Regions from separate parts of the Janthinobacterium tructae genome, predicted to be linked through region 1. Evidence: predicted binding sites of a transcription regulator. Region 1 holds the regulator's gene; the other holds the start of a gene.
What was found. Region 1 encodes FNR, which switches genes on or off when oxygen is low (the NO sensors DNR and NnrR bind a similar motif). Its sites were predicted from a motif close to TTGATNNNNATCAA; they were not measured.
Positions count from the first base shown of each region.

Region 2: FJQ89_RS26700 (universal stress protein) is a predicted target of FNR. The motif match lies at 1,945-1,958, and genes of this name have one in related genera.

Region 1 covers NZ_CP041185.1:4,185,707-4,189,116, forward strand. The annotation lists gene ccoG (cytochrome c oxidase accessory protein CcoG) at 1-301, shown strand, start outside; gene FJQ89_RS18310 (FixH family protein) at 404-928, shown strand; gene fnr (fumarate/nitrate reduction transcriptional regulator Fnr) at 932-1,690, opposite strand; gene FJQ89_RS18320 (response regulator) at 1,930-3,410, shown strand, end outside.
Region 2 covers NZ_CP041185.1:6,029,282-6,032,691, reverse strand. The annotation lists gene FJQ89_RS26715 (VOC family protein) at 43-462, shown strand; gene FJQ89_RS26710 (TraR/DksA family transcriptional regulator) at 573-944, shown strand; gene phbB (acetoacetyl-CoA reductase) at 1,127-1,873, opposite strand; gene FJQ89_RS26700 (universal stress protein) at 2,043-2,909, shown strand; gene FJQ89_RS26695 (hypothetical protein) at 2,930-3,283, opposite strand.

The sequences.
Region 1 (3,410 bases):
TTCGATGGGACGCGAAGTGGAAGACGGCATGATCGAAAACGTCTACCGCTTGCAGATCATGAATACCTCGGAGCAAACCCAGCACTTTAAAATCAGCGCTTCCGGCTTGCCCGGCCTGACCTTGCTGACGCGCGAAGAGGTGACCTTGCAGCCGACGGAAACGCTGGGTTGGCCGATCCGCCTGCGCGTGCCGCACGGCGTGGGAGAAAAGGGTTCGAACAAGATTGCGATCGAATTGCACTCGCTGGACGACCCGTCGCTGCATGTGCGTGAAAGCGCGGTATTCATCGTGCCGCGTTAACAAGGAAAGGCGGACGGGGACCGGGTGCCCTCGCCGCCGCCATGAAGTTGCAGGAAGGCCAGTCCCCGCATGGGGATTGGCCGATTAAACAGGAGAAATATCATGTCCGACAGTCTCAAGCTGCAAGCCCCCGTTGCCCCGTGGTACAAGCATCGCTGGCCATGGCTGCTGATGATCGGTCCCGGCCTGTCCGTGGTCGTCGGCAGCTGCATGGCGTATATCGCGTTTACGCAGCCCGATGCCTTGGTGGTGGGTGATTATTACAAGCAGGGCAAGGCGATCAACCAGGACTTGCGGCGCGATACGATCGCCAGCGACCTGGCGATGGATACCAGCCTGTCCTATGATGTGGCGTCAGCGCGCCTGAGTGGTTCAGTGCACAGCTTCGGCAAGGCTTACCAGGGTCCGTTGCAGCTGCATCTGGCGCATGCGACCCTGCCGGAAAAGGATATCAAGCTGCTGGTGCAGCCCGATGCGGCCGGCAATTTCTCCGTGGCGCTGCCGATGCTCGAGCGCAGCCGCTGGCAAGTACTGGTGGAAAACGACAAACGCGAGTGGCGCCTGTCCGGCATCTGGACCTGGCCGCTGCAGCGCAGCATCGCGCTGCATGCCGATGAAGAGCTGTAAGCCTTATTTGCAGACGTCCGTGCCGGCCGTGATAGCTTTTAACTTGGCCGGCTGCAAGATCTCGATCTCGCGGTTGGAGACGCGCAGCCAGCCTTCCTTCTTGAATTTCGACAATAAACGGCTGACGCTCTCGATGGTCAGCCCCAGGTAATTGCCGATTTCCTCGCGCGACATGCGCAGCTGAAATTTGCTGGCCGAATAGCCACGCGCTTCATAGCGCGAGGCCAGGTTGACGATAAAGGCGGCAAAACGCTGGGTCGCCTGCATATTGCCCAGCAACAGCATGACGCTTTGCTCGCGCGTGATTTCCTGGCTCATCATGCGATGGAAATGGCGCAGCAGGGTCGGCATATTGCCCAGCAATTGTTCCAGGCTGGAAAAAGGAATTTCACACACTTCGCTGTCTTCCAGCGCCACCGCATTACAGTGGTGGCGGTCGGCGCTGATGGCGTCCATGCCCAGCAGTTCGCCAGCCATCTGGAAACCCGTCACCTGCTCTTCACCGCCCGGATTGATCTGGTACGTCTTGAAGTGCCCCAGGCGGATCGCGTACAGATTCTGGAACGAGTCGCCGATGCGGAACAGCGAGGCACCGCGCACGATCTTGCGGCGGCGGCCGATGATCTGGTCCAGCCTGTCCATGTCGCCCACATCGAGGCCCATCGGCAGGCACAATTGATGCATGCTGCAGGTCGAGCATCGCGCACGCAACGCTTCCACGGTCACTGTGGGCATGGTGGGAGTGAGTAGCGCTTCAGTCATGTCGGTACCTTTTAGAAAATGCAATAACGAGTTTACTGCATACAGGGTTGCCGTGTGCCAATTTCACCGCATTTCCGCTGAATAAACGACGTTCTGACTTTAATTATATGGCAACATCGTTAAAAGCCCATGTGGGAAAGGCAATTTGCGCGGCGCCGCTTGCCAAGTTGATGTATTGATAGGAAAATTCCCGACAGCATTAGCTGCCGCCTGTACCACCCGGTACTGAAAAGGAAATCATGAAGCCTCTCGGCATCAAAGCAAAAGTCGCGCTGGTCACCAGCCTGACCTCGGTCGCCATGATCGCGCTGGTCACCATGATACAGGTGCAGCACATGCGCGCCGACTTCACCCGAGTACTGCTGAGCCAGCAATCTGCCCTGATCACCCGCACCGCTGCCGAGCTCGACGACAAGCTGGGCATGCTGCTGCAGATCGTCACCCTGACGGCCAGGCAGCAGCCGCCGGAACTGATCGCCCGGCCCGCCCAGTTGCGCGAATACTATGCGCGCCGCTCGATGCTGATACTGTTCGACGACGTGCTGGTGCTCGATGCGCAAGGCGCCATCGTGGCCGACATGCCGGAAGTGGCGGGGCGCGCCGGCATCAACGTCGCCGAGCGCGAGTATTTCCAGACCGTCCTGCGCACGCGCCAGCCCATGATCACCGAACCGATGCTGGGCAAGTCGAGCGGCATGCCCATCGTGCAGATGGTGGCGCCCGTGCTCACCGCCGATGGCCAGGTGGCCGGCGTGGTGATCGGTGTGCTGCGCCTGTACAAGGATAACCTGCTGGGACGCCTGCGTTCGGAAAAGATCGGCAAGAGCGGCTATTACTTCGTCCTCACGCGCGGCGCCGTGCCACGCTACGTGCTGCACCCCGAGACCAGCCGCTTGCTGCAGCCGCGCCAGCCGAACGCCAACCTGACCACCACGCAATTGCTGAAGCAAGATGGCGAAGGCAGCATGGTCAGCACCAACAGCCGCGGCATCACGGCCGTCAACAGCTTCAAACGCCTGAAATCGGTGAACTGGCTGCTGGCCGCCTCGCTGCCTCTCGACGATGCATTCGAACCGTTCGATGGCGTGCTGTACCGGCTGGTGCTGTGGAGCGTCCTCGCTTCGCTGCTGGCCGCGTTTATTCTGGGCTGGGTCACCGTGCGCCTGCTATCGCCGCTGGTGCGCCTGCGCGACACGCTGCAAGCCATGCGCACCAGCGGCAGCCGTTTCACGCCCGTGCCGGTGCGGCAGCGCGACGAGATCGGCGAACTGACGGAAGCGTTCAACGGCCTGATGAGCGAACGCGACCGCCTGCAGCAGGAACTCGAAGCGCGCGCGGCGGAGCTGGAGCAGGAGCGCGACCGGGCCGAGGCGGCCAACCGCGCGAAGAGCGATTTCGTGGCCAACATGAGCCATGAAATCCGCACGCCCCTCAACGCCGTGCTGGGCATGGTGTATTTGCTGGGCAATACCAGACTCGATACGGAACAGCGCAAGTATCTGACCATGGTGCGCGTGGCGGGCCAGTCGCTGCTGGGCATCCTCAACGACGTGCTCGACTATTCGAAGATCGAGGCGCGCCGCATGGAATTGTCGCCCGTCGAATTCGACCTCGACGAGGTGATGAACACGCTGGCCACGACGATGACCATGAATGCGGGTGAAAAAGAGCTGGAACTGGCCATCGCCGTCGAGCCCGACGTGCCGCGGCGCCTGATGGG
Region 2 (3,410 bases), 1.8 Mb from region 1:
TGCCTGGCAATCGTGCCGGCGGAACCACCAGAGGAGGCCAATATGCGTATCGAACCGTATTTGCAATTCAATGGCAATTGCGCGCAAGCGCTGGAATACTACCGCCAGCACCTGCATGGCACAGACCTGTGCCTGATGCCGTTTCGCGGCTCGCCGGGCAAGCAGCAGGTCAAGGAAGACTGGTACGACAAGATCATGCATGGCTCCGTGCAGCTGGGGCCCACCATGCTGATGGGCTCGGACGGCGGCTGCACCGAGGATGGCGCCAAGGGCATGAGCGGCAGCTCGGTCTGCCTGACCCTCGACACGCCGGAGGAGGCGGAACGGGCCTTCGACGCGCTGGCGCGTGACGGCGACATCCAGATGCCGCTGGAAGAAACGTTCTGGGCCAAGCGTTTCGGCATGCTGAAAGACCAGTTCGGCGTGGCCTGGATGGTCAACTGCCTGAAGGAGCCAGCATAGAACGGCCCGTGCCTGCCTGCGCCGCGTCAAACGCGGCGCAGGCAGTAGCGCAAGCAGAGTAGCCAATCTTGGACTACCATAATGGAAGTAACCTCTACCGGGTGACAACCATGAATGAATTGCCGCAAGATCAGTTGCAACGCCTGCAAGGCGTGCTGGAGCAACGCAAGCTGGCGTTGCTGGAACAGATCGAGAACGAGGCGGCCGAAGCCGATGCGCGCGCTTCGCTGCTCAATGAAATCGAAGCCTCGCCGGCCGACAACGCCAGCGTGCACACATTGAACGCCCTCGTCAGCGAAGCGGCCGAGCACAACCTGGCGCAGCTGGCCATCATCAGGCACGCGCTGGCCAAGTTTGCCGATGGCAGCTACGGCCAGTGCGACAACTGCGGCGAAGCCATCGGCCTGTCGCGCCTGAACGCGCGCCCGGAAGCGCGCCTGTGCATCGATTGCCAGACGCGGCTGGAAAAAGCCCAGCGCTGAGCAGCGTGAGCGTACCATGACCGCTGCGCAACAACAAAGGGCAAGGCATCGCTGCCCTGCCCCCCGTTTTCCAGCGTGACTACCATTGCCTTCCGTCCTCCGCCAGCATCGTGCGTGCCGGCTGGGTGGACGGGTCTCCTCTACTGCCATTGCCCTGCTTCAAGTATCCAGCTGTACGCTAGTTAACTCATGTGCTGCCCGCCATTGATGGCAATGTTCGCGCCCGTGACGAACGCCGCCTCGTCGGACGCCAGGTAAGCGACCAGGGCCGCCACCTCGTCCGGCTCGCCCAGGCGGCCCAGGGGAATCTGCGGCAGGATCTTCGTTTCCAGGATATCGGCCGGCACGGCTGTCACCATCTGCGTGCGCAGGTAGCCGGGCGAGACCGTGTTGACGGTGATGCCGTGGCGCGCCACTTCCAGCGCCAGCGCCTTGCTGAAGCCATGCACACCCGCCTTGGCGGCCGCGTAGTTGCACTGGCCAAACGCGCCCTTCTGGCCATTGACGGACGAGATATTGATGATGCGGCCCCATTTTTTTTCCAGCATCGGTTCGAGCACCTGCTTGCTCATGTTGAACAGGCTGTCGAGATTGGTGCGCATGACCTCGGCCCAGTGCGGCAATTCCATCTTGCGCATGCTCTGGTCGCGCGTGATGCCGGCATTGTTGACCAGCACGTCGATGCGGCCGAACTTCGCCAGCACGCTTGCCACAGCTTCGCTGCAGGCAGCGAAATCGCTCACATCGATGGCCAGCGGGTGAAAATAATATTGCTGCGCCTGTTGCTCGTCGAGCCAGCTTGCCACGCGCGCATTGCCCGGCGTATGTGCCGCCACAACGGCAAAGCCCGCCGCATGCAGGCGGCGGCACAAGGCCGTGCCCAGGCCGCCCATGCCGCCCGTGACCAGCGCTACTTTTTGTTCCTTCATTGCTGTCTCTCCCCGCTTGTTATGGTTGTTCTGCGTGGGATCAAGTGTAGGAGCAGTTTTTATCGCCAGCTTTGCGCCAGATCAAGTGCTCAGCCTGATGCAGTCGTGCGCGGCCGGCACCCCGGACTGTGCCAGAATGGCCCCCTACCGCACAGCGAGAGGACAGGCCATGACGTACAAGACCGTATTGCTCCACATCGACGACAGCGCCGGGCGTGCCGCCCGCATCGACGCGGCAGCCAGCATCGCCCAGGCGTGCGGCGGCCACCTGACGGGCGTGGCGCTGACGGGCGTGTCACGGCTGCTGTACCAGAACCAGCCCGACCTCGACGCCGACCCGAACCTGAGCTTGCATTTGAACTTCCTGCGCGAACGCGCGACGCGCGCCCTTGACGGTTTCGAGCAACAGGTGCGCGCGGCCGGCGTCGCCTCGTTCGAACAGCGCGTGCTCGACGACGAGGCGGCGGGCGGCATCAGCCTGCTGGCCCGCTATGCGGACCTGGTCGTCATCAGCCAATACAATGCCAAGGATAAATCGCCGTCCGTGATGCGCGACTTTCCCGCCTACGTGCTGCTGCATTCTGGCCGCCCCGTGCTGATCGTGCCGTATGCGCCGCCGCTGCCCCTGCTGGCGCCGCCGGCGGCCGCGCGCAATGTGCTCATTTCCTGGAACGCCAGCAAGGAAGCGAGCCGCGCCGTGAGTGCCGCCCTGCCCCTGCTGCAACGTGCCGGGCAAGTCCACGTCGCCATCTTCGATGCCCAGGTGCATGCGGCCGAACACGGCGAACAGCCGGGCGCCGAGCTGACGCACTACCTGGCGCGCCACGGCGTGGAAGCACGGCTGCATCTGCTCGATGGCGGCGGCGTGCGGCGCGGCGATATCGGCGAGGCGCTGCTGTCGCAGGCGGCCGACCTGTCGGCCGATTTGCTGGTGATGGGAGCGTATGGCCATTCGCGCCTGCGCGAAACCATCCTCGGCGGCGTCACCCGCACGATTTTGCAGAGCATGACGATCCCCGTGCTGATGGCGCACTAAGGTCCGTTGAAAACGGCGGGCTAGCCGCCCTGCCAGGGCTGGCTGCGGATCTTCGCCACCTGGCGCTGCGCCAGCCACTGCCACAGCTGCAGCGCGTCGCCCTGCGGCAAGGCCGACATGTGGCGCGGGCTGGCCAGGGCGATTTCGCAATCGCGGTCCGACCATTCCTCGAAAGTGACTTCGCCTCCGCTAGCGACCTCGACCTGATACATCAAGCCATCGTCGTAGCCAAAGCGCAGCAAGACGGCGGCCGGGCTGCCGTCCGGCGTGGCGCCGCGGTAGACCTCGGCCAGCGCATCGGCCAGCTGTGCCGGCGAGGGCGCGCAGATGTCGCGCCCATCGGCCCGTGTCAGAATGAACCATGCCTGTGTCATGACGCGCCCTCCTATCCATACTCGTTAGCATGCGAGGCAAGTACTACAGGCAGTCACCTTGGTCCAGTGTCACTACGGGCGCGCGGAAACTATCCCTGTCGGCATTGTTTACCAATAATTACCAATA